Linked DNA regions of Parabacteroides chongii. The protein of the gene in region 1 interacts with the protein of each later gene in a pairwise test. Links are inferred from orthologs where the notes say so. Each region holds a gene or a part of one and is shown on either strand. Other genes may lie near its edges.

Region 1 (16,727 bases):
AAGCCATCGAATGGGCAAAGACTATCACCGAAAAGCCGAAGTATAAAGATCACAAAGTTATTCTCCTAACCCACTCTTATCTCGCCTGGAACGGCAAACGCCACATAAAAGAGAACTACAAAGTATCTCCGGCTAATTACGGGGAAGCCATTTGGCAGAAACTCGTATATCCCTCTTCCAACATCTGTATGGTGATCTGCGGCCATGAATGCGAGATAGCTCCTTTCAAGGACAATGTTTCTTTCCGTGTGGATAAAAATGCAGCCGGTAAAGAGATTCCACAGATGATGTTCAACGCCCAAACGGCCGACGGTTTCTGGCATGGCAACGGTGGCGACGGCTGGTTGCGTATCATGGAATTTATGCCGGATGGTCAGACAATTAAGATAAAAACGTTCTCCCCACTTTTCGCTATTTCGCCGACAACAGCCGATAAATCCTGGAGAACCGAGTCGTACGACCAATTCGATATTACTATAAAATAATGATAAAAGAAGCTATGATAATTAGATATTCGTACCTATTTTACATACCTTTGATGTACTAATACAAAATTAAACACATATCATGAAAAAAAGAAACTTATTACTTTTTATGGTTTTAACCATTTTCACCGTTAGTTCGGCTTTTGCCGCCAAACCAAAAGCAAAACACGTAGTCTGGATCGGCCTCGACGGCTGGGGAGCTTACAGTGTAGAAAAAGCGGAGATGCCCGTCACTAAACAATTTATGAAAGACGGTTCTTATACGTTGAAGAAACGTTCCGTACTGCCATCTTCCAGTGCTGTGAACTGGGCCTCTATGTTCATGGGTGCGGGTCCAGAGATCCACGGATACACAGAATGGGGATCAAAAACACCAGAACTGCCTTCACGCGAACTAAATAAACACGGCATTTTCCCGACAGTTTTCCAATTGCTTCGCGATGCTCAGCCGGATGCGGAGATCGGTTGTCTTTACGACTGGGATGGCATCAAATATCTTGTCGATACCCTGTCTATGAGCTATCATGCACAAGGTCCCGACTATAACAAACAGCCGACCGTATTATGCGAAATGGCCGTTAAATACATCACCGAGAAAAAGCCGACCCTTACAATGATCGCTTTTGATAATCCGGACCATGTAGGACATGCCGACGGACACGACACTCCCGCTTACTATGCTAAAATCAAAGAGTTGGACGGTTATATCGGCCAGATTGTCGACGCAGTAAAGAAAGCCGGCATGTACGATGATACGATTTTCATCATCACAGCCGATCACGGTGGCATCAACAAAGGACATGGCGGCAAGACTATGCAGGAAATGGAGACTCCTTTTATCATCGCCGGTAAAAATATCAAAAAAGGATATTGCTTCGATGACATCAGCATGATGCAGTTCGACTGCGCTTCTACCGTTGCTGAAATCTTCAACCTGAAACAACCGCAAGTTTGGATCGGACGTCCGATGCCGGTATTTAAATAAATAAATGATGAAACAGATATTATTTAGCATGTTATTCCTGTTGGGCGGCTTACTGAACGGTAACGCCCAGCAACCGTCACTGAAATTCAATAAAGACGGAAGATTCAAGATCGTACAATTTACGGACGTACATTATATCCATAACAATCCGAAATCGGCAATCTCTGTTGAAAGAATTAATGAGGTATTGGATGCAGAAAAGCCGGATCTGGTACTCTTCACCGGTGATGTTATCTACGGAAAACCTGCCGAAGAAGGTATGCGCACCATACTTAACCTGGCAGCCCAACGCAAAATACCTTTCGGTATGACATTCGGTAACCATGATAACGAGCAAGGACTGACACGTACGCAGCTGTTCAATATTATCCGGACAATCCCTTATAACCTGACAGACTCAGTAAAAGGTGTATCCGGAGCCAGCAACTACATCCTGCCGATCAAATCGTCGAATGGAAATAAAGATGCAGCCATAATTTATTGTATGGACTCTCATTCGTATTCACAGATCGAAGGGATCGGCGGATACGATTACATCAAGTTCGACCAGATTCAATGGTATCGCGACAACAGCACTAAATTCACAAAGCAAAACGGTGGAACGCCGGTTCCTTCATTGGCATTCTTCCACATCGCTTTACCGGAATACAATCAGGCTGCATCTGACGAAACTGCTATAATGGTAGGAACACGTAAGGAAAAGGCTTGTGCACCGCAACTAAACTCCGGCCTGTTTGCTTCCATGAAAGAAATGGGAGACATCGAAGGCGTATTTGTCGGTCACGACCATGATGACGATTATGCTGTCTACTGGAAAGGTATCTTATTGGCTTACGGCCGTTATACCGGTGGCGACACGGTTTATAACAACCTAACCAACGGTGCCCGCGTGATCGAAATGACAGAAGGAGAAAAAGGTTTCAAGACCTGGATCCGGCTGAAAGATAACGAGATCATCAACAAGGTGAATTATCCTTCGGACTTTATCAAGAAGAAAGACTGATACGCCATTGCGTCATAAAACAAAAAAGTCCTCTCTGCTTGATGCATGAGAGGACTTTTTTGTTATATACTATCTTATTCCGGCTTCAGCACCACACCCAGGCTCTTCTTTCCATCCATCTTTATGACGATCGGCTTGTCGAAACGAACATGGCGCAGATACTCCGTATCCTCGACAGCCGGTAAAGCATTCAAATACGCTTCATCGAACCAGCCGTCGCCTTTGAAAGGATTGATTGTGAAGTAACCGACACCGAAAGAAGTCAGGTTCTGGAAGAAATGCGTTCCCTGGCTCGGATCGACACGATAGTTCTCCAAACCACATTCCACTATCACACGGGCATTGCTGATATGCGGCCATTTTACCGGAATACCCAGCCAGGAGTCGCTGCTGCCCCAACGTCCGGGACCAACCAAGACATAATTCTTCTCCTCTTCCGTGAAACGACGGTTCAGCTTCTCTATCTCATAAGCAATCAACTGATTGTTTGAAGAATTGAATGCACCGCTCTTCACATAGATAATATCCTGTACATCCGTCACGATGCCATGCCCCAACACGCTGGTTGAAGAAAGAATCGTTTCCTCATTTTCAACCTCCGTCAAGTCTTCATCCATGATCTCTTTGTTATCGACGATCGGGCGGATCTGAAGCAGATAGAAAGTAGCCTTGTCGTGATTGGCAGGATCGACATTTACGGCAAACTCTATCTCGACCGGACGACCCATCTCTTCCTGACCGATACGAAGCAACTCATCCAGCGTCCTAGCCAGCGGGAATACATCGTGCTGCAGAATATTGACAAAAGACAATATCTTCCGTCCTCCGGGATAATAACCGTCACGGATAATCTGATCATACGGGTCGTAGGTTGATACGATATATTTTAAAGAGCCGTCCGCATCCGCATCTTTCAGGCTCAGACGCAGGAGGTTAAAAGAATCGTCGATAGAGAACTGCTGTGCCAGGTTCTCCAGATCGAGCGCATAGAAGCGGGTTTGCGTCTCACGAAGCGCGAAATCCATCGAACTCATCTGCAGGATACTGTGCGGATGGCGCGGAGAGAAACGCAATGTCTGACCGCCGTCCACAATATATTTACCCAAGCCCAAAGCGATATTGGCAATACCGTCTTCCGCCGTCTCGTTGCCGATCGGGTAGAAATTAAGTGAACGCGCCACACCGGAAATGGTCGGATAGAAATGATCGTTGTAACGGTTGCCGACTACTTCCTGCAGAACGATCGCCATCTTCTCCTGGTCGATCAGGTTGGACGTGGCAGTCATATACGCCTTGCTGTCCCTGTAAAAGACAGAAGCATACACCGCCTTGATCGCATCGCTCAACAGGCGAAGCATTTCATATTTATCTTCCAGCCGCGGAACCATATAGGTAGAATAAATTCCGGCGAACGGCTGGTAATGCGAATCCTCCAGCAGACTGGACGAACGGACGGCTATCGGGCTTTTCACCACATCGAAGAAAGCCATCAGGTCATCGATCAGACTGGCGGGCAGACTGGCACGAAGGAAGTATTTCAGAATCGTATCGTCATCCGCATCGCCCAGCGCAACAGGCAGAAGCTCGTTCGTCTCCATAAACTCATCGAAGATATCGGTACAGATCACCACTGTCTTCGGGATATTCGTATTGAAGTTCTCCGTCTCCAACTTCGGATAGCGTTTGACCATCGCCCCCATAAAGGCAAGACCTCTACCCTTTCCTCCCAGCGAACCGTCGCCGATACGGGCAAAGTTACTGTACTCGTCGAAACGATCCTTCTGATAGATAGCCACCACTCCGGAGTTCTTCATCCGACGATACTGCACGATCAGGTCGAAAATCAGTTTACGAGCCTCATCCATATCTTTATAATCGCTCACATCGACTCGCTTCAGAATCTCAGCCGGCGGGAACATGGCACGCGAATAGAAGAAACGGGAGAAATGATTACGCGAAAGATGATAAACCAGTGAATCGTCCGGAATCTGATACACTTTCCTCTGCAAGTCCTTCAAATCCTTGATACGCATAATCTCTTCCTTCGTCTGCGGATTAAGTATCACGAAATCGCCGAAACCAAAACGCTGCATAATCTTCTTACGCAGGTCCTGTGGGTAACTCTTGGAGTTCTTGTCGATAAACGACGCTCCCAGCTCCTTCGCATATACCTTATTACTCGATTCAGAAGACTCAAGCACGAAAGGAATAATCAGCCCTGTCTTACGAACATACTGCCCGAACTTATACCCGGCATAAGGATCTTTCACCCCATTGTGCATAAAACTCATATCCGACACAATACCAAGCATATTGTCCCGATACTGGTCAAAAATACGAACGGCCTCTTCATAAGTTCGCGCCAGCTTGATTTTTGGACGACCACGCATACGGAGCGTCTGCTGGTGACCGTTCAACGCCTCTTTAGCAAACATCTGGCTCTGCTCCAGTACAAACTTATATAAATGTGGCAAAGCAGAAGAATAGAAGCGTATGGAGTCTTCCACCAGCAAGATAATCTGTACGCCGACACTTGCCGTATCATCCGGTGCATTCCACTTGTCTTCAATCAGTTTAATAATAGCCAGCAACAGTTCGGCATTGCCCAGCCAGCTGAACACGTAGTCGATCGCGCTCAAATCTTCATTGGCGATACGCTTGGAAACCTCCTTCGAAAAAGGAGTCAGCACCACGATAGGGATATTCGGATAATGTATCTTGATTTCCTTTGCCGCCGCAAAAATATCACGGTTATCCATATTCGGCATACAGATGATCAACTCAAAATTACGATCTTTCAATTCGGCAAGCGCCTCCTCTTCCGTCGTCACCTGGGTAAAACGGGGAGGATAACGAAGACTGAGTGAAGTATATTCATTAAATATCTGTTCATCCACCCGTCCGTCGTCCTCCAACATGAAGGCATCGTATTTCGTGGCAATAAGCAGTACATTATATATACGCTTATTCATTAGATTGGCGAATGATGTGTCTTTAAACACAAGGTTCTGAAAGTCCGGTATTCCGCTCATAACGATTTCATAGAATTATTGCGCCCAAATGTAAGGAAAAAATCACTTGGGATGCCGCCTATTGGCATTTTTCTCCCTATATTCTATCATTTTCCTGCTTACATTTTAATATTTAACTCCCTTACTTTTATACTTTCCGGCAAGCTTGAAATTAATTTGAGGCTAGCTCAAAATTAATTTCGTCCATGCTAAAAATTAAATTCGAGCATGCTCAAAAGTAAAAAAAGTCATGATTCGAATATTAAAATATGCTTATCCGCACACTAGAATGTAAGCACATGAACATTAGTCGGAAAGCACAAAAGAAATACCAGTCCGAATACATGCATCAAAAACATATAATTCACTATCAAAAAGAAAGCAAAACCCTTGGTCAGTCCATAGAATTCGCTACATTTGCCTACACATTGTTATTCCTAAAAAAGCAAGAAACGCTATGAAGACAGAAGTTATTTTATCTGCACTGGAAGCAAAGCACCCGGGCGAAAAAGAGTACTTGCAAGCCGTGAAAGAAGTTCTTTTATCAATAGAAGAAGTTTATAACCAGCATCCGGAATTCGAGAAAGCCAAGATCATCGAACGGCTGGTAGAACCGGAACGTATTTTTACTTTCCGTGTACCCTGGGTAGACGACAAAGGTGAAGTACAAGTCAATTTAGGATACCGCGTACAATTTAATAATGCGATCGGCCCGTATAAAGGAGGAATCCGTTTCCATCCGTCTGTAAACCTTTCTATCCTTAAGTTCCTGGGATTTGAACAAACATTCAAAAATGCACTGACAACCCTGCCGATGGGTGGCGGTAAAGGCGGTTCAGACTTTGCTCCCCGTGGAAAGAGCGATGCAGAGATCATGCGTTTCTGCCAGGCTTTCATTATGGAACTGTGGCGTAACCTGGGTCCGGATCGTGACGTTCCGGCAGGTGATATCGGCGTAGGTGGACGCGAGGTAGGTTATATGTATGGAATGTACAAGAAACTGGCTCGTGAAAACACTGGTACTTTCACCGGTAAAGGCATGGAGTTCGGAGGTTCTATCCTTCGTCCGGAAGCTACCGGCTATGGTGCTCTCTATTTCGTACATCAGATGCTCGAAACACATGGAATCGATATAAAAGGAAAAACAGTAGCCGTTTCCGGTTTTGGAAATGTGGCTTGGGGAGCGACAAAGAAAGCTACCGAACTGGGTGCTAAAGTCGTAACGATCTCCGGTCCGGACGGATATGTGTATGATCCGGACGGTATCTCAGGCGATAAGATCGAGTACATGCTGGAATTGCGTAACAGCGGTAACGATATCGTGGCACCTTATGCCGACGAATATCCTAACGCAACTTTCTATCCCGGCAAGAAGCCTTGGGAACAGAAAGTGGATATTGCCCTTCCTTGCGCTACCCAGAATGAGCTGGATGCCGACGATGCCCGCAAGCTGATCGAGAACAAGACCTTATGCGTTGCAGAAGTCTCCAACATGGGATGTACGGCGGAAGCAGTCGATCTGTTCATCGAACACAAACAGTTGTTTGCTCCGGGTAAAGCCGTTAACGCAGGCGGTGTAGCTACTTCCGGACTTGAAATGACGCAGAATGCCATGCATATCTCCTGGACTGCCGAAGAAGTGGATGCCAGACTGCATCAGATCATGGGTGCTATCCACGAGCAATGCCTTGCTCACGGTAAGGACGGCAATTATGTGAACTATGTGAAAGGTGCCAACATTGCCGGCTTCATGAAAGTTGCCAAAGCTATGATGGCGCAAGGTATTGTATAATAAAGTATGGCACACTTTTTGTAATTACTTTTATACAAATACAACTCAATAAAAGTAAACATTATGATCTTAAGTAGGAACTTATCAAAAGCTTTCAATGAACAGGTAGAAGCAGAAATGTGGTCTTCAAACCTGTACCTGTCAATGTCAATCTATTTCCAAAAAGCAGGCTTGAACGGCTGTGCGCACTGGATGAGAAAACAGGCAGAAGAAGAAATGGAACATGCCCACAAGATGATCGATTTCGCTATCGACCGCGGGGGTGACATCACTATAAATCAGATTAATGTCGTTCCGACTGCATGGGGTACTCCGCTGGAAGTATTCGAACATGTCTACAAACACGAAGTGCATGTATCAGAGTTGATCGACAAGATGGTTGACATCGCCGAAGCCGACAACGATCATGCTGCCAAAGACTTCTTATATGGTTTCGTTCGCGAACAGGTAGAAGAAGAATCATCGGCAAAGGCTATTGTAGACCAACTGAAAATGTATGGAGAACATCATGCAATTCTTTTGGATCATAAGCTTGGCAAAAGATAATTTCTTTCCATAATAAAGAAACTCCGATCCTTGGTTTAACAGGGACCGGAGTTTTTTATTTCCTCACCTTACCGGGATTCTTTGCCATAAAGTCTTTCCAGCCGGTATACTTCTTCTCCGAGATAGGATTATTCGTCTGGAAATAATGACATACAGCGGCTGCCAATCCGTCGGTCGCATCCAATTGGGGTAACATCGACTCTTCGGGAATATGCAGGAAACGTTGTAGCATTCCTGCCACTTGTTCTTTCGCTGCATTCCCGTTACCGGTAATAGACATTTTGATCTTCAACGGTGCGTATTCGAAGATCGGGATTTCCCGTTCCAAAGCTGCCGCCATGGCAACGCCTTGTGCTCTTCCCAGCTTCAGCATACTCTGCACATTCTTTCCGAAGAACGGCGCCTCGATTGCCAATTCGTCAGGATGATATTGGTCGATAAGCGCCAGTACACGTTCGAATATCTTCTTTAAGCGCAGGTAATGATCTTCGTACTTGTTCAGTTGCAGTACGCCCATAGCCTCAAGTTTAGGTTTATTCCCTTCGATCTTCAGGACACCGTATCCCATCACGATCGTTCCGGGGTCTATACCTAATATAACACGGTCTTTAATCATTCTCCCAGTCTATTTCTTCCAGTAAGGTACTGAACCCAACGATCTTGGTTCCGAAACGTGTAATCAACTCCTGTTGCAGGGCACGGCCTTCCGATTGCATCCAGTATTCCAGTGTCTCCGGATTCTTTACATGGAACTGCACCGAGTAACTGCTCGCATCCTCAGTCTCATCCTGTAAGATACGGCGTAAGTAAGGTGTTCTTAAAAATCCGCTGGCTGCAGCACGAGGTATATAACTCTTTTTCAGATATTCTATGCACTCAGTAAGGATATCATTCTCTATATTGAATGTTGTATTATAAACGATCATATTCTTTTTCTCCAAATTTCTTACACAAAGATAGCGAATATATCAGGAAAACCTCTATATTTGCACTCGAAAACCAACCCCGGGGCATTAGCTCATCTGGCTAGAGCGTCAGACTGGCAGTCTGAAGGTGATCGGTTCGAGTCCGATATGCTCCACGGAAAAGCACACACGCAGAGGTTCACTGATAAAGTGAGCCTCTTTTTTTGTATTTAATCTGATAATAGATAAGAAAACAAAAAGAGGATGCCCACTCAGGGACATCCTCTCACATTTATTTTACAGTTATAAAATCAGCTCTTCTTTGCCAGTTCTGATTCGATCGGGTCGTCGTACTGTTTCTGCAGCTTGTGAAGTTCGTCCATCAACTGCTTGGTTACTTCTTCCGTACCCGGTTTGTTATAGAGGTTATTCATCTCCATCGGGTCGTTTTGCAGATCATACAATTCCCATACATCGATATCGTCGTAGAAATGCATTAACTTATAACGATCCGTACGTACTCCGTAATGACGTTTCACCATATGTTCCGCAGGGAATTCATAATAATGGTAATACAAAGAGGTACGCCAGTCTTTCGGATGTTCGCCTTTCAGCAACGGCAGATAAGAATCGCCCTGAATGTCTTCCGGTATCGGAGCACCGGCCAGTTCCAGGAAAGTAGCAGCATGGTCGATATTCTGAACCATTTCAGGTATATCACCCTTTATTCCACCCGGATAACGAACCAGCATCGGTGTACGGAAAGATTCTTCATACATGAAACGTTTGTCGAACCAGCCATGTTCACCCATATAGAAGCCCTGATCTGAAGTATAAACAATGATCGTATTATCCAGCATGTCGTTCTTTTCCAGGTAATCCAGTACGCGGCCCACATTGCGATCTACAGAATGGATCACACGAATATAGTCGAGCATATACTGCTGGTATTTCCACTCTGCCAACGCTTTACCGGAAAGTTTCTTTTCCTTGAACTCCTTGATGATAGGATCGTAATGTTTATCCCAGGCAGCCTTTTGTTCAGCATTGAGCTTGTTGTACATTGCACGGCCGGCCTTTTCCAGTCCCGGATTAGAATGGATCTCATTCTCTTTGTCGGCCAGCTTCAAGTCATAGACAAGGTCCATATCCTTGATGATGCTCATTTCCTGTTGGGAAGCAGCGATTCTACCTTCATACTTGTCATAGAATGTTTCCGGAATAGGGAAAACAACGTCCTTATACAACTCCAGGTCGCAAGTATCGGGCATCCAGGTACGGTGCGGAGCCTTGTGATGCAGGAGCAGGCAGAACGGTTTCTCCTTATCCCTCTTTTGATCCAGCCAATCGATTGCCAGATCGGTCGTTATATTGGTGGCGTATCCTTCAATTTGTTTCTTCTCACCGTTGTCGATGAAATACGGATTGTAATAGTCTCCCTGTCCGGTCAGGATATTCCAATAGTCAAATCCGGTCGGATCGGAAGTAAGATGCCATTTACCTACGACAGCAGTCTGGTAACCAGCTTGCTTCAATAATTTAGGGAACGTCTGCTGTGCACCGTCGAAAGTATGTGTGTTGTCGGTAAAGCCATTTTTATGGCTATGCTTACCGGTCAGCAAACAAGCACGGCTCGGGCCGCTTAACGAGTTGGCAACAAAGCTGTTGGTAAAACGGACCCCTTCTTTGGCGATACGGTCAATATTAGGTGTCTCGATGAACCGGTTATCGTACGCACTAATCGTTTGGTACGAATGGTCATCACACATGATGTAGAGGATGTTCATCGGCTTTTTGTTCTCCTCTTTCTCCTTGCAGGAGGGCAGCGATGCCAACATCGCTGCTCCTGTTAAAGAAAATAATACTGTAGATCTAACGTTTTTCATATATCTTGCTTATATAAATGAGTTTACCACCCTGGGTTCTGTTCCCATTTACCTCCTGTCAGCGACAGCATACGAGGTTGAATAGGTAACAGATAGTCGCGACCGACATTAAACTTCCATCCTTGCTCGTAACCGGCCGGATTGCTGGGCACTACATAACGTAAAGCATCACCCGGCTTTCCTGTCAGATAAAGATTATTTCCGGAAGGCTGGTCATACACCAGCTTACCATCAAACTCCGGATGATTCTGCAAGTTGCTTCCTACAAAAAGAGCACCTTTCGCCCACTTACCGACAATCAGTTCATCGGCAGCAGCCCAACGCAGGATATCTTCCAGACGACGGCCTTCACAAGCTTTTTCAATACGGCGTTCACGGCGCACAGCCTGAATATATTTATTCAAATGACGGAAAGGATAATCGGATTCCTGATTATATTCCCGATCAAAGTCAACGGCAGGCATACCAACACGGTCACGCAACGGTTGCAAAGCTACGATAATATTTTGAGAATTGGCAGCTCCATCCAATTCAGCCATCGCTTCTGCGTAATTTAACAGGATATCGGCATAACGGAACTGAATAGCAGGTGTTGCCCCCTTAAATTCTGCATCCAGACTACCGGTATAATCGATCTGCACATGCTTCAATAAAGAATAACCGGTCATGTTCTGGTTATAGGCAGAGGAACCGATCAGCGGCGGAACCACGTAATATGGAGGTGCATCGTCCGGACGAAGTTGCTGTCCCGGTGCACAAATGGTTTGTACCAGACGCGGGTCGCGAACGGTTGGCAATAGTTCGTTTCCGAATACCTTCTTAGATTCTATCAGTGCATTACCCACAAAAGGCTTTCCGTCGATAGTCAGGTAATCGTCTACCAATGAAGCTGTCACGCCGACACCTCCGCCACCCTGGTTCAGGTAACGGTTCACGTTGTTTCCGATCTGGTCGCCGTCATACATCTTAAACCAGAGGACTTCCGGGTTACCGGATAAATCTGTTGTCTGGAACATCTGACGGTAATCGTTCGTCGTATTTCCGGTTGTATAAATCTTCCATACACCACGATCCATCACCTCTTTGGCAGCAGCTATGGCTTGTGTGAAATAACTCTTTATCTTTTCGTCCGTTACCGAAGGATCATAAAACTTATCCCCCTTTGCTTTGTGATATTTCTCCCAGGTTCCTTCAAACAAGGCGACTTCGCTCTTCAGGGCACGGGCTACGTCTCTGTGCACACGCATCGAGCCACTGTTATTCTGTTCGTTCAGATAAAAGATCGCCTTATCCAGATCCGCCAGGATACTGTCGGCTACGACCGTACGACTGTCGCGGGGAAGTTGCATGGCACCTTCGTCCGGATCGAGCGGCGTGCTGACCCATGTCAGGGGACCATAATTCACAAACATCTGATAATAATACCAGGCACGGAAATAGTAGGCTTCACCTACATACTGGTTATACTCCGAGGTTCCCTCTTCTGCGCAGTTACCTAAGTTATTAAGTAAAAAGTTCAGATTACGGATACCTGTATAGTTCGACAACTTGGAAGCTCCGCTCAATGTGGTCTCCCCGGCCAGACGGGAACTTACCGAGCTGGACGACATATTATCACTGTGTGTATCATACCCGGCAATATTACCACCTCCACCGGCACCGAAATCCTGTGCACGCAGGCCGCTACCATAAGCTGCACCTGTCTGGTAGAACTGATCCAGGTAGTTTCTCATTTCGCCGGTACTGTTGAAAGGCTGTGCAGTAGAAAGCACACCTTCCGGCATTTTATCTAAATCAAAGCAAGATGTAAGGCTGAAAGCCAGGATCAAGCCTAAAAATATATTTCTTTTTTTCATAAGATCTCTAAATTATAAGTTAACAACTAAACCCACAGATATTACCCGGTTCATCGGATAGTTCTTACCACCTTCACTGGTATAATCATTCTTTGTATAGATCGCTTCCGGGTCATACATGCCTTTCAACTTTGTAAAAGTCAATAAGTTCTCACCGGAGAAGAATACCTGTGCCTTCTGCAAACCGATTTTGTTCGTCCAGATTGCAGGAAGGTCATAACTTACTGTCAGGTTTTTCAGACGGCAATACGCACCGCTCTGAATATACCGGTCGCTGGTCGTCATCGTTTTATCACGGAACGGAACAACACCACCTGCCGTATGGATATAGGGTTTCGGATAGTAAGCACCCGGATTCGATTCACTCCAGTAATCCAGATGTTCCTTGAACACAGTTACCTGTGCATACGGACCGCTTCCCCAGAAATAAGCACCTGTTCCCGGATTCCAGTCACGTTTGCCTACACCCTGGAACATCATGCTCAGGCTTATGCCCTTCCAACTGATAGAACCGTTCACTGTATATTGATAACGCGGGGTCGTATTACCGATCACCGTCATATCGCCCATATCATCCAATGTGTTGGTTCCTTTGTTAACTTTATTGTCGCCATTCAGGTCGCGATACTTCACATCGCCCGGAGTCCAGGGACGTCCGCTGATAAACGACATATCATATTTTTCATTATAAGCGTCAGCTTCTTCCTGTGTCTGTATCAGACCGTCGGCACGATAACCCCAGATTTCACCCACTTTCTTACCTGTATACCAATTGTCATTCGGGTTCGTTCCGGTCGGGTTGGCATATTCGGTCACTTCTGAAGTGGCATCGGAGATTGAACCGCCGATAGTATATTGAATATCACCGTTGATTTGTCCGCGATAATTCAAAGCCAACTCCCACCCCCGGTTACGCATACGTGCATTATTTGTTTTAGGAGCATCGGCTCCGAAGAAATCAGGGAAGTCGACACCAGGGCCTAACATATCTTTCGTATCGCGCTGGAAAATGTCGAACGTACCGGTCAAAGAGTTCCCTAAGAAACCGAAATCGATACCGATATTCTTACTTTCCACTTTCTCCCAGGTTGTATTCGGATTTACTACACCCGGCGCTTTTGTAAAGATATGGCGTCCGTCGGAGAAGATATAATTACCTAAACCGTTGTTCAAAGACATGGTTGCCGCAAAAGTATAGAGGGCGGCACCTGCCTGATTACCCAGCAAACCATAAGAACCACGTAGCTTCAGGTTAGACAACACATCTGTAACAGAGCTCATAAACTCTTCACGCGTGATATTCCATCCCAGCGATACGGAAGGGAAGAATCCCCAGCGGTTGCCGGAAGCGAAACGGGAAGAACCGTCGTAACGACCGTTCACTTCAACCAGGTAACGACCATCGTAATCATAATTGATACGTCCGAAGAAACCACGGGTAGCCCAGCCGTTACGAGTATCGACAACGGTCTTGTCGCCTGTTCCCATTCCCACGTTCGGGTTGCTGGTTGAATATAATCCTGTAATGGAGTTCTTCATCAGGCTATAGTCATAATCTTCTTCCTGGAAACCAGCCATTACAGTAAAGTTATGCTTTTCAGCAATGCTGAAAAGGTAATTTGTGTACAAATTGATCGACTGATAACGTGAGCGGTCATAGCTGCGGGTAAATTTACCATCAGGCGACATACCTAACTCCGAGCGTACCCCTTTAGAAGTACTCACACCGTCGGCTCCATAAATAAGCGGGCTGACGTTCAGGGCTTCATATTCCTTGTTACCCATTTTATACGTATAGTCGAAGAAGATAAACCAGTTCTTCATCGGCTGGATTTCCAGACCGGCGGTAAGGTTCATATTATCACGCTGTGTATTCGTATAAGTACCGCTCTGCAAGTACGGGATCATTGTCAGCTCCGTAAAGTTTCCGTTCGGGTCGATCGGCGAAACCGTCGGGCGGAAACGTGCCAGCGAATGATAGAAACCTTCGCTGATACCGCCGTCACCGAACGGGGTATTCTGGTCGGAGTGCATGAATTTGGAATTTACTTTCAACTTCATCCAGCTGGTCAGCTGTGAAGTGATATTAGCCGCAAAATTATAACGTTTATAATCCATATCGGCATAACGAAGGATACCGTCTTCCGAATAATATCCTCCCGAGATATAATATTGTGCCGCTTTACCGCCACCGCTCAGGCTGATGTTATGATTCTGCTTGAAAGCCCAGTTCTTATAATGCAGATCAAAATAGTTCACATTACCTACTCCTGACTCCGAGTTTTCGAAAGCCGGGTTCATATTAGCATTGGCAGGCAGTTCAAACCACGGATTTACGCTGCTCGGATCATTAATATACTGTTGCAGCAAAGCCAGCTTTTCGTCACTGTACAAACGCGGTGAGCCGGCATTCGTAACACCCGCATTCCAGTATTGAGCAAAGTCGTACGAATTAACCATATCCGGCAATACTGTCGGCGAACTCCAACCTACCGTTCCCTGGTAATTGATACGCATTTTACCTTCTTCCCCTTTCTTGGTAGTCACCAGGATCACCCCGTAAGCTGCACGCGCACCGTAGATAGCACAAGCCGCCGCATCCTTCAATACCGATATGTTTTCAATATCGCTGGGGTTCACATCCGAAAGGCTCATTTCCACACCGTCCACCAAGATATAAGGTGCAGCGTTATTGTCAAGGTTTCCTTGTCCACGCAATGTCAAAGTACCGGTACCTCCGGGACGGCCGCCGCTGGAATTGCTAACCAGCAACCCCGGCACCATTCCCTGCAGACTCTGCACAGCATCAGCTACCGGACGAAGCTCCAGCGCCTCGCCTTTCACCGAAGAAACCGAACCGGTCAGATTCACTTTCTTCTGTACACCATAGCCTACCACTACTACTTCGTTTATATCCACTGCGTCACTAAGCATTTTAATAGTTAAACTAGTCATATTTCCTTTCACCAGAATTTCCTGGGGAATCATACCGATATAGGATATCAGTAACGTTTGTCCGGGCGATACAGAAAGCGTGAAGCGACCTTCCGCATCTGCAATCGTACCACTCTGTGAATCTTTCACCTGAATGGCGGCCCCGGCCAAGGGTTCCGATGTTGCCTCTTCGATAACAACACCACTCACATTTTGCTGCGCATAAACTGCACAACAGAATAACATCAGTAACAATGTTACAAGGGATTTTTTCATAAAATCTAATTTTAAATGATAATAAAATAAAGTTCTCAAGACAAATAAAGAATAGTGGTCATTCCACTCCAAAAATAACTCAACTCATAACTCACTCCATTAGCGGTCTTCATTAGTTAATAATTGCAAAGGCAAAGTTGCATTTTCCGTCCTGCTCCGGTGTCAACAAATGTACTTTTCATGTCAAAAACCATCCTAAAGTTCTGATTATGCCGAATACTTTCATCTTTGGACATGTTTTAGTACATTTGCGGATATTAGAATGGAATACGATGGGAAACAACTCTATTTTTAGGATATTATACATTTTGTTCTTGTTTTTCACCTGCATCGGTTATGGACGGGGGGCCAATCCCAGCTACTATTTCCAGCAGTTGGGTCTCGACAAAGGACTGTCGCAAACTACCGTCCATTGTATCCTGGCTGATAACAAAGGATTAATATGGATCGGCACTGCTTCCGGTCTGAACTGTTTCGACCGGTATGATATGAAAAGTTATTACCATGAAAAAGACAATCCAAACTCTCTACCCGGAAATACCATCTATTTCATTGCAGAAGATTCTGTCAACAATATATGGATTTCGACCAATAACGGATTGACCCTATACGATAAAAGCAGTGACTCGTTTCGCCCCCTATTATTCGAAGGCAAACCAATCCTGTCGAACTCATTTTATCCGCTTTCCGGCTCCATCCTGTTTACAGCCAACGACGGACTATTCTCCTATGATTATAAAAAGAAGACATTCAGTAAAAGACAGATTCTATCGAAAGATTCCTCCAATTTTTCTCCCCATTATATAAAACGCTGGGATAAAGAAGAATTACTCCTTATTTCCATCAGTAAAGGAGTCCTCAGATATAATCCGGTTTCCGGACAGATATCCGACACAAACTATCCGGTTCAGAAAAATTTGAACGCCGCTTACCTCGACAGCAAGAAAAGACTTTATCTCTCTACCTATAACAAAGGTTTTGTCTGCTACGCCCCAAACGGAGAAAAACTTTACGATATCCATGCGGAAAACTCCAAACTAAACACGAA
Region 2 (16,634 bases), 2.3 Mb from region 1 along the record:
AATGCTGTAAAGCAAGTTGACGAATTGGGCTGCTACAGCCGGGAGTGCCATTCTGAAGACCAAAGGCAACATGCGCTCGGTCCCCAGACGTTCTTCATATTTATTTACCATCTTGAATCTGATCGCCTGAAATGTTGCAAAGGTACGAGAAATAGTATTAGATAAAACAAAAAAGACAGAAGAGTATTGTATATGTAAAAAGGACAATATACTTTTGCCCGCCATTACTGATATATAAATTAGCTAATATCTACCTATATGAATGCAAAGGTTAAAGGGTACATGCTGGGGGCGATCGCAGCAGCCACTTACGGTATGAATCCCCTTTTTGCTCTTCCGTTGTACAAGGCGGGAATGGATCCTGACTCGGTACTTTTCTTCAGATACCTGTTTGCCATCCCCGTGCTGGGAATCATGCTAAAAGCAAGAGGCAGGAATTTTAAGCTATGCCGGAAAGATATACCGCCATTGATCGTCCTGGGATTCCTGGTCGCTTTTTCTTCATTGGCGTTGTTCCTGAGTTACAATTACATGGAAGCCGGCATTGCGTCGACCTTGCTGTTCGTCTATCCGATCATGGTAGCCCTCATTATGTCGTTGCTCTTTAAAGAGAAGCTGACCCTGCAGACGGTCTTATGTATTATGCTGGCTTTGGGCGGTATCAGCTTACTTTACAAAACGGGAAGCGGTGCAACGCTTAGTACGACAGGGGTACTTCTGGTCATGGGTTCCGCACTGTCCTACGCCATTTACATTGTCGGCGTAAACCGTCCGAGACTGAAGGATATAGCGACACTTAAACTGACTTTCTACATCTTGCTTTTCGGAATGCTGCTCTTTCTGATCCGCGTAGATTTCGGAAAAAGCCTGCGCATTGTCGAGGACTGGTACCTGTGGGGTAATTTACTGGCCCTGGCAATCTTTCCCACCGCCATATCCTTCCTGTGCACCACGCAGGCGATCCAGTATATCGGCTCTACGCCGACTGCCATCCTGGGTGCGCTGGAACCTCTGACTGCCGTATTCTTCGGAGTAACCATCTTCGGTGAGGTGCTGACACCCCGGCTGGGTTGCGGAATTATAATGATCATCCTGGCAGTAACGCTGATCATTGCCGGAAGCAATGTCACGACTTATCTGATCCGTTTCAGAAAGCTATTTCCCCGGCTTCCGTTCCCCCGAAAATAAGAAAACTAAGAAATGCCCAGCCAAAACTATTTTATATGCCGTTAATTCTTTACATTTGCCACAAAAATTAGCGGACATGATAGATTGCAAGGATGAACATATATTGAACGTCATAAATTATCCGGAGGATTTGCGCAAGTTGCCTCCTGAAAAATTGGGCCAGGTATGTGCAGAGTTGCGTCAATACATTATAGATATACTTTCTGAAAATCCCGGACACCTGGGAGCCAGCCTGGGGACAGTCGAACTGACCGTTGCTCTGCATTATGTATTCAATACCCCATACGACCGGATTGTCTGGGACGTCGGCCATCAGGCTTACGGGCACAAGATACTGACCGGACGCCGGGAAGCTTTCCATACGCTTCGGAAATTCAAAGGCATCAGTGGCTTTCCTAACCCGGGAGAAAGTGAGTATGACGCTTTCATTGCCGGACATGCCTCCAACTCCATATCGGCTGCGATGGGTATGTCGGTTGCCTCGGAACTCAAAGAAGAGCACAACCGCCACGTCATTGCCGTCATCGGCGACGGTGCCATGACAGGCGGACTGGCATTCGAGGGATTGAACAATGCTTCTGCCAACCCCAACAACCTGCTGATTATCCTCAACGACAACGATATGGCTATCGACAATTGCGTGGGAGGATTGAGCCAGTACCTGGTAGACATCACGACCAGCCAGGCTTACAACAAAATGCGTTACGATGTGTACAAGGGGCTGCGGAAGATGAAGCTGATCAACAACGACCGCCGGGGAAACATCCTGCGCTTCAACAACAGCCTGAAAGCGCTGCTTACACAACAACATAACCTTTTCGAAGGATTCAGCATCCGTTATTTCGGTCCCATCGACGGGCATGATATCAATTATATGACCAAGGTGCTGAACGATATAAAAGATCTGCAAGGTCCGAAACTATTGCATATCAAAACAAAGAAAGGCAAAGGATTCAAGCCTGCCGAGGAGTCGGCCACCGAATGGCATGCTCCGGGCAAGTTCAACAAAGAGACGGGAGAGCGGATCATTGTCCACAAGCTGGACGAGCCGCAACTGTATCAGGATGTCTTCGGACATACCCTGGTTGAACTGGCAGAAAAAGATGAACGGATCGTGGGTATTACTCCCGCCATGCCTACCGGAAGTTCCATGATCTATATGATGAAGGCATTTCCGCAGCGGGCATTCGACGTAGGGATCGCCGAAGGACATTCGGTGACGTTCTCCGCCGGACTTGCCAAGGAAGGGATGATCCCGTTCTGCAATGTCTATTCGTCGTTTATGCAACGGGCGTACGACAACCTGATACACGATGTGGCGTTACAGAAGTTACATATGGTAATCTGCCTGGACCGTGCCGGACTGGTCGGTGAAGACGGAGCTACGCATCACGGGGTATTCGACCTGGCTTACCTGCGTCCGATCCCTAACCTGACAATCTCTTCGCCGCTCAACGAACTGGATCTGCGGAATCTGATGTACACCGGCTATAAAGAGGCTGCAGGTACTTTCGTGATCCGCTATCCACGCGGAAAAGGAGAGAAAAAAGACTGGCGCAACGAAATGCAGGTGCTCCCCATAGGAAAAGGTAAAAAACTGAACGAAGGAAATGACCTGGCTGTTTTATCTATCGGACCGATCGGAAACGAAGTGATAAAGGCAATAGAGGAAGTGGCAGGCGAAGGACTGTCGGTTGCCCATTACGACATGATTTATCTGAAACCGATCGATGAAGAATTATTACATGAGGTCGGAAAGAAGTTTAAGCGTGTCATCACCGTGGAGAACGGTGTTGTGAAGGGCGGACTGGGAACAGCCGTTCTTGAATTTATGGCAGACAACGGATATACTCCGCGGGTGAAGCGCATCGGTATATCCGACACATTCATTGAACACGGATCTATCCCCGAACTTTATAAATTATGCGGCCTGGATGCCGGAAGTATAGCCGGGGAGATACGAAAGATGATGAACGATTAAATATTAATGCCGTTTTGCCGGGCGACACGGCAAACGGAATGAGTAACAATTAACAAAATGAAGATTATTATTGCCGGGGCAGGCGAAGTGGGTACGCATCTCGCGAAGATGTTATCTCAGGAAAAGCAGGATATCATCCTGATGGACCCGAGTGAGGAACGATTGAATATCACCAATTCCAACATGGAGATACTTCCGATGGTTGGAAATCCGACTTCGATCCGCGACCTGGAAGAAGCCGGTATAAAAAAGACAGACCTGTTCGTCAGCGTTACTCCCGAAGAAACGACGAATATCGCTGCCAGCATCCTGGCTTCCAAGCTCGGTGCACGCAAGACTCTGGCACGTATCAATAACTACGAATATCTGTTACCCAAAAACAAGGAACTGTTCGAAAAACTGGGCATCCACTCGATGATCTATCCGGAGATGCTGGCTGCCAAAGAGATTGTCAGCGCAATACGCCGACCATGGACCCGTCAATACTGGGAACTGTTCGGAGGTGCCCTGATCCTGCTGGGCGTAAAGGTCCGCGAGAACTCCCGGCTGGTAAACAAACAGCTGGTCGAACTGCTGAACGAACAGAAACTATACCATATCGTTGCCATCAAACGGCAATATGAAACGATTATCCCACGCGGTACCGATTTTATCCAGCCCGGCGATATCGTTTTTTTCACGACTACCAAGGAGCATATCAAGGACGTGCAAATGCATGCCGGTAAAAAGGACCCCGAAGTGAAAAAGGTCTTTATCATGGGAGGCAGCCGCATTGCCATCCGTACCAGCCAGTATCTGCCGAATAATATCCGTGTAAAGATACTGGAGACAAACAAAGAGAAAAGTCACCGCATAGCCGAGGTTGTTCCGAGCAACGTCCTGATCATTAACGGCGACGGACGTGATACGGAGCTGCTGATGCAGGAGGGTATCAAGGATGCGCAGGCATTCGTCGCCCTGACGGACAATTCAAGTACGAATATCCTGGCTTGTCTGGCTGCCAAACGTTTCGGCGTATTCAAGACGGTCGCCAAGATCGAGAACATCGACTATATTCCGCTGGCGGAGAATATGGATATCGGTTCGGTGATCAACAAGAAGCTGATCGCTGCCAGCCATATCTATCAGTTCCTGCTGGATGCCGATGTGTCGAACGTGAAGTTCCTGACCTTTGCCAACGCCGATGTGGCGGAGCTGGTAGCCCGCCCCGATTCAAAGATTACCCGCAAACAGGTGAAAGATTTACATCTTCCGAAGGATCTGACGCTGGGAGGATTGATACGGGACGGAGAACCGATGATGATCAAGGGAGACACTCAGATTCAGGCATACGACCACGTGGTTGTATTCTGTCTGGAAACAGCCATGCGTAAACTGGAGGATTATTTTAATTAGTATGTTACTGAATATACGTTTCATAATAAAGATGCTGGGGATGATGTGCATCCTCGAAACGCTGTTTATGCTGATGGCGGTAGTGGTTGCTTTCCTGTATAAAGGGGGCGATTTCTATCCGTTACTCCTGTCCAGCGGAATCTTGTTCGGGGTCGGCGTATCGCTTTACGCTATCGGCTTCCGTGCCAACGAATACACGGCAGGCCGCAGGGAAGGGATGCTGACGGTTACTTTCACCTGGATATTGCTCTCGTTACTGGGAATGCTGCCTTTTTATCTGGGAGGGTATGCGGATAACGTGACGGATGCCTTTTTCGAAACGATGTCCGGCTTTACTACCACCGGATCGACCATATTTACCGATATCGAATCATTACCGAAAGGTATCCTGTTCTGGCGCAGCCTGACTCAATGGCAGGGAGGTATCGGCATGATCGTGTTTACCGTCGCCTTGATGCCTATCCTGGGAGGCGGCGCGACACAGATGTTCAACGCCGAAACTCCGGGTATCACGCATGAACGGTTCCGCCCGCGTGTGACACAGGTGGCCAAGCGCCTTTGGGGTGTTTATATGTTCCTGACGATACTGTTGGTTGGCTTATTATGGGCAGGGCCGATGAATTTATACGACGCTGTGAACCATGCACTGACAGCCATATCTACCGGAGGTTATTCCACCAAAAATGCAAGTATAGCTTACTGGAACTCAGCGTATATAGAATATATTATAACCATATTCATGTTTATCGGGGCAACCAATATCACCCTGATTTATTTCTGTCTGAACGGAAATGTGAAGAAGCTGCTGTTCGATGAAGAGTTCCGCTGGTTCTTTTGGTTTGTCCTGATCATGACAGGAGTAACGACCGGCTGGATTATGTACCAGGGATTCTTTTCCGATTTCCCCACAGCATTCCGGCAGGCGGCATTCCAGGTGGTGACGCTGGTTTCGACCTGCGGATTTGCCACTGAGAACTATATCCCCTGGGGACCGTTCTTTTGGATGATCGCCTTGATACTGATGTTCATCTGCGGTTGTGCCGGCTCGACCTGCGGAGGGTTGAAGATGGGACGCTTTGTGATCCTTTCCAAAAACCTGTTCAATGAATTTAAGAAACAGACTCACCCGCATGCGATCATTCCCGTGCGGATGGATTCGCATATCGTATCCGGAGATATTGTTCACCGCGTACTGGCTTTCGCTTTTGCCTACATGTCACTGATCGTGATCAGCTGCATCGTGCTGATGCTCGACGGGCTGGGATTCGAGGAATCGGTCGGGGCGGCCGTTTCCGCTATCAGTAACGTGGGACCGGCATTGGGTAAGTTGGGACCGGTCGATAACTTCTCGGAAGTTCCGGTCGTATCCAAATGGTTCCTTTCTTTCCTGATGATGACAGGACGTTTGGAAATATTCACCGTATTGACATTACTTGTTCCGGGGTTCTGGAAACAATAAAACAAATAGCAGATATGAAAACACGTACGATGCTTCTTACAATCATGAGTTGCCTGTTTATCGGAATAACAGCCCAGGCACAGACTCCCGCCGCGCGGGAAACGACCGACTTGTTGCCGGAAGGTACTTTCACCAACGGGATAGAAGGTCCTGCCACCGACAAAGCCGGCAACCTGTATGCCGTCAACTATGGAAAAGAGGGCACCATAGGCATTGTACGTCCGGACGGATCGCACGAATGCTTCGTGACACTTCCCGAAGGCTCTACGGGCAACGGCATCCGGTTCAACAAAGCCGGTGACATGCTGGTGGCTGATTATACCGGCCACAACATCCTGAAGGTCGACATGAAAACCAAGAAGATAAGCGTCTATGCCCACGAACCGAAGATGAACCAGCCCAACGATATCGCCCTGGCTCCCAACGGTAACCTGTATGCCAGCGATCCGGACTGGCCGAACAAGAAAGGACAGCTCTGGCTGATCACTCCCGACGGCAAAGTCACCTTGTTGGAAAGTAATATGGGGACGACCAACGGCATCGATGTCAGTCCCGACGGTCGGAAACTTTATGTGAACGAATCTGCACAGCTCAAAGTATGGGTGTATGACATCAAGCCGGACGGAACGCTCAGTAACAAGACACTTTTCCATACGTTCGAGGGCTTCGGTATGGATGGAATCCGTTGCGACGTAAAAGGGAACCTGTATCTCTGCCGTTACGAGAAAGGAACGGTAGCCTTTATAAATCCGAAAGGGGAACTGATCCGTGAAATACAACTGAAAGGAGAAAAACCGTCGAACATCACATTCGGAGGTCCTGACAACCGCCGTTGCTTCGTCACGCTGCAAGACCGCGGATGTTTCGAGACTTTCACGGCGGAGTTCCCGGGCAGGGAGTAGTTTTAGCCGACGGAACTTTTGTTTTCTGCCGGATAAACTATGGTTTCCTGCTGAAGAAACTATGTTTTTCTGCCGAAGAAACTACAGTTTCCTGCCGGAGAAACGATTCTCGTCCCGGCAAAAGGCGGTCAGAACTCCCGTATAAAGTCGAAATTTATTTCCCTTCGGATATACGCTTTTAAGTATATTTACGTTATAATAGATACGAATAACTAGAAGAGACGCAAAATGATAGAATATATTAAGGGGGATATCGTAGAGCTTACTCCCACACAGATGATCATCGAATGTGCAGGGATTGGCTACGGACTTAACATATCTCTGACTACATACAGCGCTTTCAGCGGGAAACCTACCGGGAAAATTTACGTATATGAAGTGATACGTGAAGATGCCCATCTTTTGTTTGGTTTCGCCCAAAAGGCTGAACGCGAGTTGTTTTTATTGCTGACATCGGTATCCGGTGTCGGTCCTAATACGGCACGTATGATCTTGTCTTCTCTTCCTCCCGCCGAATTGATCCAGGTAATTGCCAACAAGAATGAAACAGCATTGACCTCGGTAAAAGGAATCGGGCAGAAAACGGCACAACGCATTCTCGTCGACTTGAAAAACAAGGTAAAGGCTGGAGATACGATTGCAGGTGCAGGAGCTCCTGTCGCGGGTGGAAACGGTGCGGTTGCCGAAGAAGCGGTTGCCGCCCTTGTGATGTTGGGATTCCAGAAGGCTGCTTCGCAAAAGGTAGTCAGTTCAATACTGAAAAGCTCGCCGATGCTGGCTGTAGAACAAGTGATAAAAAGTGCACTCAGAATGCTTTGATAGTTGACAATTGACAGTTGACAGTTGACAATTAGTAAGAATGAAGACAAGGAAAACATTTACATATATTATTGGATGTGTTATACTGCTATTCGGGGCAAGTATGTTCTCTCTGAATGCCGATTACCTGACTTATACGGCTGAGTTGCCGGATATTCAGTTACTCGAAGGGCAGGATATGCCCGATGGGAAAGATACAGTACCGGAAACCCGCTATCCGGTATCCAAAACCGTACCGGAAAACTTTGAGGACCTGTCCAAACGGTCACCGATGGATTTACGTGATCCGGAGAACGTTAAGACTGCTGTCGAATATGACATCAATACCGGACGATATGTAGTCCGTACCCGCTTGGGTGAAAAGGACCTGACTACGCCGATCAACCTGAGCCCGGAAGAGTATCAGGAATACAGCATGCTGCAGTCGCTCCGTTCTTACTATCGGCAGAAAAACGAAGAAGAGTTCCAGAAAGAAGCGGACAAGAAATTCAACCTGGCGGATATGCAGTTCGGTATCGGTGCGGCAGAACGGATATTCGGTCCCGGCGGCGTACGCGTACGGACACAGGGATCGGCTGAAGTTATGCTAGGGCTAAAGCGTAACAGTACCAAAGACCCTTCACTGCCTGAACGTGCCCGAAGCAACACCATCTTCAACTTCGACGAAAGCGTGCAGTTGAATGTGCAGGCTTCCGTCGGTTCGAAAGTAAACTTCGATATGAATTACAATACGGAGACTTCTTTCGACTTCGACTCCAAGAAGCTGAAACTGGCTTATACGGGTGAAGAGGATGAAATCATCAAGTCACTGGAAGCCGGTAACGTATCGATGACGACCAGCAATTCACTGATCAACGGCGGCGCGGCGCTGTTCGGTATGAAAGCAGACCTTCAGTTCGGTAAACTGAGGGTTAACGCGTTGTTTGCACAACAGAACTCCGAATCCAAGACGGTAAATTCCAAAGGGGGCGTACAGACAAAAGACTTCGAATTGAAGATCGACGAATATGATGAGAACCGCCACTTCTTCCTGGCGCACTATTTCCGTAACAACTACGACGCTTCCGTTGCCAATCTGCCGCAGATTTCATCCAAGGTGAACATCACACGTCTGGAAGTATGGGTTACCAACAACAGAGGTAACTATGACCAGGCACGTAATATCGTTGCGTTCACGGATATAGGTGAAAATAAAAGGGAATATATCTATAACAACAATGAATTTCCGGCAACAATACCTAACAGTGAACTACCTGCCAATGGTGCCAACTCTTTATACAACCGAATGATCACAGAGTTTGCCGGTGCCCGTCAGATCAGCCAGGTGGACAACGTATTGAAGGGTTTCACCGGAGGTTCCGAATACGAAGAAGTGGAAAGTGCCCGTTTGCTGGACCCGAACTCCGAATATACCTACGACAAACAACTGGGATATCTGTCTTTGAATATGAGCCTACAGGAAAGCCAGGTACTGGCTGTTGCCTACGAATATGAATACACGGACAATACCGGAACCAAACGAACGGGAAGAGTCGGCGAGTTCTCTGACAGCGACCCGACCAATCCCAGCAACTGTCTTTACGTGAAGTTGCTGAAGGGTGTCAACATGTCTCCTCCTATGAAATACTGGGACTTGATGATGAAAAACATCTATTCGCTGGGAGCTTATTCCGTTCAAAAGGACAAATTCCGCCTCGACGTTCTTTATCAAAGCGATACGACCGGTACTTACATCAACTATCTGCCGGAAAGTGCAAACAACAAACAGGTCTGGATACGTCTGATGGGAGCAGACCGCCTGAATAAACAGAACGAAAAGCATCCGGACGGCTATTTCGACTTTGTGGAAGGATACACCGTACAACCGGCTACCGGTAGGGTTATCTTCCCCTCTATCGAGCCTTTCGGTTCCAGCCTGAAAGAAAAGCTGGTGAAATATGTCAGTCCGGCTGTCGCAGACAAGTACGTATTCCAGGAACTGTACGATACAACGCAGACTGCCGCCCGCCAGATCGCTGAAAAGAATAAATTCATCATGCGTGGTGAATATAAGGCTTCTTCCGCCTCTGAGATACAACTGGGAGCCAGCAATGTGGCACGTGGTTCGGTTCGCGTTACGGCTGCTGGTGCCACTCTGACGGAAAATGTGGATTATACGGTCGATTATACTTCGGGAACTGTAACGATCCTGAACGAAAGTATCATTGCCGCCGGAACCCCTGTAAGCGTTTCGCTGGAAAACCAGACGGCTTATAATATGCAGCGAAAGACGATGATGGGGCTCGACCTCAACTACCAGTTCAATCCCGACTTCTCGTTGGGGGCCACCATTATGCATATGTCGGAAATGCCGCTGACGACAAAGACAACGTTCGGCGACGAGTCCATCAACAATACACTGTGGGGATTCAATATTGCCTACAAGACAGAAAGCCAGTGGCTGACAAACGCATTCGACAAACTGCCGCTACTGAATCTGACCAAGCCCAGCCAGATCGCATTCACCGGTGAATTTGCCCACCTGATAGCCGGGCATTATGAAAACAAATATACCGGAGGTTATTCTTATCTAGACGATTTCGAGTCTACGCAGAGCGGTTTCGACCTGTTGAACCCGTATCCGTGGAAGCTCGCCAGTGTGCCCTGGGACAACAGTCCCGAAGCTCTCTTCCCGGAAGCCGACCGGACAAACGATATCACTTATGGTAAAAACCGTGCTTTGCTGGCGTGGTATTATGTCGACGGATTATTCACGCGTAGGAACTCCAGTCAGGCACCTCAGCATATCCGTAATGATAAAGAGCAACTATCCAACCATTACGTCCGTGCCGTATATGTAGATGAATTGTTCCCCGACAGAGACCAGGGTTACAATGAAACGAGTACGATACAGGCTCTTAACCTCGCTTATTATCCGAACGAACGTGGTCCGTATAACCTCGATGCCGATCTGGTCAATTCAGACGGTACATTGCAGAATCCGGAACAACGTTGGGGAGGTATCATGCGGAAGATCGATCAAAGCGATTTCGAGACTGCCAACATAGAATACATTGAATTTTGGATGCTCGACCCTTATATCTACGAAGAACGGGAAGGTGAAATAATCAAAGGCGGTGACTTGTATTTCAACCTGGGTGAAATATCGGAAGATGTGTTGAAAGATGGTAAGAAGTTCTATGAAAACGGTTTGCCTATCGACGGGGACAGAAGCCGGATCGACTCTACGGTCTGGGGACTTGTTCCGAAGCAGCAAAGTACAGTCTATGCATTCGATAATACCGCCGGTGCACGTGCCCGGCAGGATGTCGGACTCAACGGCTTGTCGGCTGAGGAAGAACGGGACTATCCTGCTTACCGGGAGTTTATGGATAAGCTCAGAGGCAAGCTGACACCTGAAGTCATTGGAGAAATGGAAAAAGACCCCTATTCTCCGTTAATGAACCCGGGGACAGATAAATACCGCTATTTCCGTGGTCGTGAGTTAGATGATAACAGTGTCAGCATTCTGGAACGTTACAAGCGTTACAACGGAACCGAAGGCAACTCTGCAGAGAATGGAACTACCGGTGAACGCTACGACACCTCCGCTTCCAAGAATCCGGATGTGGAAGACCTGAACCAGGACAACACGATGAACAAGAACGAGAAGTATTTTGAATACAAAGTATCTATTCATCCGGATGATCTGGAAGTAGGAAAGAACTTCATTGTGGATAAGAAAATAACTTACCCTAAAATACCCAACGGGGATAACGACGGAGGACAGAAGAAAGATCCGGCAACCTGGTATCTCTTCAAGATTCCGGTAAAGAAATATAATCGCTCCGTCGGAGCCATCAGCGATTTCAAGAGCATCCGCTTCATGCGTATGTATATGACTAATTTCAGTAAACCGACCATCCTGCGTTTCGGAACGTTTGAACTCGTACGCGGTGAATGGCGTTCTTACGAACAGGATCTATCCGATCCGAAAGTGCCGCCAAGAGTCAACGGTTCGCTCGAAGTCTCTTCTGTGAATATAGAGGAAAACAGCCGTCGTACACCGATTCCTTATGTAACCCCTCCGGGAGTCAGCCGTCAGACAGACCCGAGCCAGCCTCAGCTGCGTCGGGAAAATGAGCAGGCGCTCTCTTTGAAGGTAACGGAATTGGCCCCTCGGGATGCACGTGCCGTTTATAAAACGACCTCTTACGACCTGCGCCAGTACAAACGGTTGCAGTTGTTTGCCCATGCTGAAGCTTTGCCTGACAGCGCAGATAAATATACACCGCTGGCGGATGGTGATCTGTCTGTATTCATTCGTTTGGGTTCCGACTATAAAAATAACTATTACGAATATGAGGTTCCGCAGAAAGTAACCCAGCCGAACCAAGCTGCGTATACAGCTGAAGATGTATGGAATCCTACTTATAACACATTGGACTTCCCTCTTGAACTATTGACCAATCTCAAACTGAACCGTAACAAAAAGAAACGGGCAGGCGAGCAGGGAATTACGTTCAATACGGTGTATTCAGAAACCGGTGAAGGCTATAAAGTCAGTATCATCGGTAACCCGAGCTTGTCGGAAGTAAAAACGATCATGATCGGTGTCCGCAACTACGGTTCCAACGATGTCAGAAGTGGTGAAATCTGGGTGAACGAGTTACGTCTGAGCGAGTTTAACGAAGAAGGCGGCTGGGCAGCCAATGCCAACCTCAACGTAGCCGTATCCGACCTGGCAACCGTGAATGTCGGCGGTCGTATCGAAACAGCCGGCTTCGGTGCCCTCGACCAGTCACTCGCCGAACGCCGCATCGACGACTTTACACAGTATAACGTGGCAGCTAACATCGAATGGGGTAAGTTCTTCCCGGAAAAGGCGAAGGTCAGCATACCGATGTACTATGCATACTCGAAAGATCAGACGAAAGCCAAATACAATCCGCTCGACCAGGATATCAAACTGAACGATGCCCTGGATGCTGTCGATACAAAGGCCGAAAAAGACTCCATCAAGAGTTTCGCTATCGACCAGACCGTTGTCAAGAGCATCTCGTTCAACAACGTAAGGGCAGACATCCGTAGCAAAACTCCGATGCCTTACGACCCGGCAAACTTCTCGATAGGCTATTCATTCAGTCAGACGAAAAGACAAAATTCGGAAACGGAGTATGAAACGACAAAGGATTACCGTGGTAACTTCGCTTACAACTACACACCGTATGCGAAGCCGTTCCGTCCGTTCCAAAAGATAAAGAAGAACAACGGATACACCCGTTATATCAAGCAGTTCAGCTTGAACTATCTGCCGTCGAATATCAGTTTCCAGACTGCCATGATGCGCAATTATAACGAGATGCAGCTGCGCGACCTGGAGAACACCGGATACAAACCGGAAGTAACTTTCAGCTCCGAGTTCTACTGGGACCGTGCTTTCAGTTTGCGCTGGGACTTCACGAATAACCTGAACATGACCTTCACCTCCGGAACGAACGCCCGGATCGAGGAGCCGTATGTACAGGTCAACAAGGAACTGGCTCCCGACCGATATCAGGTCTGGAAGGATTCCGTAAAGCAGAGCATTGCCGACCTGGGTACACCGCTGAAATATGACCAGACATTCAATGTTACCTGGAATATGCCTTTGCAATATATCCCGGTGATGGATTGGGTAAACAGTTCCATCACTTACAACGCACAGTACAACTGGGATCGTGGAGCCGTCACCGATACGGAGTATGAACTCGGTAACACGATTACCAACCAACGCCAGATAGACTGGCAGGGAAGCCTCAACTTCCAGTCACTTTACAACAAGAACAAATTCCTGAAGAAAGTGAATCAGAAGTTCTCCGCCACCCGTACTGCTGCCAAGAAGAAAGAAAAGAAAGAGATCAAGCTGGAGAAAGATATCCAGTTGAATATGGATAGCGGAACAGTCGTCCAGCACGGTATGTTTACCAAGAAGGTACGCATCACTGCCCGCGGAGCCGACGGCAAGGTCTATGCCATCAAATACAAGCCGATCAACTATGCACAGGTGATGATCCTGAACCAGGATACGGCACATCTGAAACTGACGATCAAGCCGGGTCCGAAAGCGACGGAGGACTTCCTCTACAAAGCAGCCGAACATGCCAGCCGCTTCCTGATGATGGTGCGCCGCGTCAACATCCAGTATGCGACTACTGCCGGTATGTCGGTGCCGGGCTTCTCCCCGATGATCGGCGATATCTTCGGACAGGGACGTTCACCGTTCGGTCTGACTCCGGGTCTTGGTTTTGCCTTCGGAGCCGTCAACCGCGACTTCCTTTACGATGCCAAAGACCGTGGCTGGCTGATCGAAAACACCAATAACATCAATCCGGCAGTCATGACCAGTGCCAAGAACCTGAACATACGGGCGAACCTGGAACCGATCACCGGACTGAAGATCGACCTGAATGCCAACCGTGTCGACACCCGCAGCACCGATATACAATATATGTATTCCGGCATGCCGGAACTGACCGGAGGTAACTTCACGATGACGACTATCGCATTGGGCAGTTTCTTCAAAGGTATCGGCAATGCTGAAAACAACTATTCTTCCAAATCGTTCGACAAGTTCATCGAGAACCGTGAGATCATAGCCCAACGACTGGAAAACCGGTATGCCGGAACAAACTATCCGTCCGGAGGATTCCTGGGGCAGAACGGATACGGAGGACAACCTTACAATCCGGGAAGCAACAACGAACAGGGCGTCAGCCGCAACTCCGGCGACGTATTGATCCCGGCTTTCCTGGCTGCTTATACAGGGAAAGACCCGAACAAGATTTCACATTCACCGTTCCCGGCTCTGCGCAGCATGTTGCCGAACTGGCGTATCACATACGACGGTCTGATCCGTATTCCTGCCATCAAGAAATACTTCAAGACGGTTATGCTGAGCCATCAATATCGTTGTACATATAACGTAGGTGCTTACGAAACCTATTCTACCTGGGTCGATGCCGGTTTGGGTGACAATCTCGGATTCATACAGAATGCTTCCGAAAAGCCGATCCCTTCTTCACCCTATTCCATCTCTTCTGTCAGCCTGACCGAAAGCTTCAGTCCGCTGCTGGGAGTGGATGCAACGATGTTGAACAATATAACGATCCGTGCGGACTATACGACTACACGCAATCTGAACCTGAACATATCGTCTTATCAGATCGTAGAGGCATTGTCCAACAAGTACACGATCGGATTGGGTTACAAGTTTGCCGAGTTCAACAAGATTCTGAAGATGAAGAAGACACGTGACTTTAGCAATGACCTGACCGTGCGCCTGGACTTCTCGTACAACAAGATGCAGTCATTGATCCGTAAGATCGAAGACAGCTTCACACAGGCCACCAGCGGTAACGTTGCCAAGACAATCCAGTTCTCTGCCGATTACGGACTGAGCCGTGCATTGACACTTCGTGCATTCTACGATCTGCAGATCAATGAGCCGCTGATCTCCAACGCTGCTTATCCGACAAGCAACTCCAACTACGGTGTTGCCCTCCGCTTCTCCCTGGCGCAGTAAACCGACAAAGCTTTGTCACCGTTATGACAGTCTTGCCATGACGATGACAGAGTATTGCCACAGTGATGGCAGAAGATTGCCACTTGCATGGCAAGGCTCTGCCATCACTGTGGCAAAACATATAGTTCGGCACAAAGGATTAGTCACATAGTAGACTGATACGACAGATCACAGCATGTGGTATTCTTTCAACTCCTTCCGTAAGGCGAGCGCCTTATTGTCGGTTATCCCGTTCAGGAGTTTCCAGAAGCGGTCGCTATGGTTCATCTCTACCGTATGGCAGAGTTCGTGAAGGAGGACATAATCGATCAGATGCCAGGGGAGCAACATCAGGGATAAGGAGAGATTGATTGTTTTGCGCGTGCTGCAACTTCCCCACCGGGTCTTACTGTTCATGATCCGTACGCCTGTACAGGTAAATTTATATCGGGCAGCGAGTGCCATCAAGCGGTCGGGAAGTAATCGTTTAGCCTCGTGGCGAAGCGCTTTCTCCAACAAATCCTTCAAAATCTCCTGAACTTTATCGGACTCGAAGCAGGTTGCTGCCGGACAAGCAATACGAAGTATCCCTTCCTTCAAGGTCATATAATAATTGTTACGGTCTGTACGGAATATTTCTACGCGAAAAGTAGTTGCCTGCAACTGCGTCGTCTCGTCCAGCAACGGGCGTGCCGGATGCTTTTTCAAAGCCGAGAGAAGCTTCTGCCTGTTCTCTTCGATAAAAGACAGCATCCGTCCTTCATCCCCGCCTTCCGGCATGGTGGCGGTGATCATTCCCTTTGATATTTTCAGCGTATAACGGGTTGCTCGCGGGGTAGTACGGAGAAGGATGGTTCCCAGATCGTTGTAGTATATCTTCTTTTCCATATTTACCACAAAAGTAATACTTTAAAGGGAAATAATATTACGGTAGAAATGCTTATCTTTGCGCCCGGTATTAGATATTTAATAAGTATAAACTATATAAATAAGGCAATCATGAGCAAGAAAGCACTTTTATTGATCTGCGATGGCTGGGGAATCGGCGACCGTGGTAAAGATGATGTAATCTACAACACTCCCACTCCGTACTGGGATTATCTGTTGAAAACATACCCTAACTCTCAGTTGCAGGCTTCCGGCGAAAACGTAGGTTTACCCGACGGACAGATGGGTAACTCGGAAGTAGGTCACCTGAACATCGGTGCAGGCCGTATCGTTTACCAGGACCTGGTGAAGATCAATATCGCCTGTCGTCAGAATACAATCCTCGACAATCCGGAAATCAAACGTGCTTATAGCTACGCCAAAGAAAACGGCAAACAGATCCATTTCATGGGACTGGTTTCCGACGGTGGTGTACACAGC

The links.
Region 2: the proteins of ruvC (region 1) and ruvA interact in binary tests that used the Escherichia coli proteins (3 or more experiments, as listed by UniProt). The link is inferred for Parabacteroides chongii from one-to-one orthologs.

The regions. Positions count from the first base shown.
Region 1 is NZ_CP120849.1:3,095,158-3,111,884, reverse strand. What follows is about bases 6,659-9,640. They hold ruvC (crossover junction endodeoxyribonuclease RuvC), read right to left. Parts: upstream 8,439-9,640; coding sequence 7,878-8,438; downstream 6,659-7,877. Other genes in these bases: P3L47_RS11415 (sulfatase family protein), read right to left, coding at 9,039-9,640; P3L47_RS11425 (DUF4286 family protein), read right to left, coding at 8,431-8,748; P3L47_RS11435 (ferritin), read left to right, coding at 7,340-7,822; gdhA (NADP-specific glutamate dehydrogenase), read left to right, coding at 6,659-7,276. Outside these bases: P3L47_RS11460 (metallophosphoesterase), read left to right, coding at 1-485; P3L47_RS11455 (alkaline phosphatase family protein), read left to right, coding at 568-1,470; P3L47_RS11450 (metallophosphoesterase family protein), read left to right, coding at 1,478-2,473; P3L47_RS11445 (PEP/pyruvate-binding domain-containing protein), read right to left, coding at 2,548-5,505; more of gdhA, read left to right, coding at 5,942-6,658; more of P3L47_RS11415, read right to left, coding at 9,641-10,613; P3L47_RS11410 (RagB/SusD family nutrient uptake outer membrane protein), read right to left, coding at 10,637-12,469; P3L47_RS11405 (SusC/RagA family TonB-linked outer membrane protein), read right to left, coding at 12,482-15,679; P3L47_RS11400 (two-component regulator propeller domain-containing protein), read left to right, coding at 15,952-16,727.
Region 2 is NZ_CP120849.1:779,695-796,328, forward strand. Bases 6,060-8,948 are described here. They hold ruvA (Holliday junction branch migration protein RuvA), read left to right. Parts: upstream 6,060-7,153; coding sequence 7,154-7,744; downstream 7,745-8,948. Other genes in these bases: P3L47_RS03350 (SMP-30/gluconolactonase/LRE family protein), read left to right, coding at 6,060-6,925; sov (T9SS outer membrane translocon Sov/SprA), read left to right, coding at 7,785-8,948. In the rest of the region: P3L47_RS03325 (MATE family efflux transporter), read right to left, coding at 1-111; P3L47_RS03330 (DMT family transporter), read left to right, coding at 259-1,188; dxs (1-deoxy-D-xylulose-5-phosphate synthase), read left to right, coding at 1,265-3,169; Trk system potassium transporter TrkA, read left to right, coding at 3,227-4,564; P3L47_RS03345 (TrkH family potassium uptake protein), read left to right, coding at 4,566-6,023; more of P3L47_RS03350, read left to right, coding at 6,038-6,059; more of sov, read left to right, coding at 8,949-15,287; P3L47_RS03365 (M48 family metallopeptidase), read right to left, coding at 15,456-16,154; gpmI (2,3-bisphosphoglycerate-independent phosphoglycerate mutase), read left to right, coding at 16,266-16,634. UniProt on the Escherichia coli protein: The RuvA-RuvB-RuvC complex processes Holliday junction (HJ) DNA during genetic recombination and DNA repair.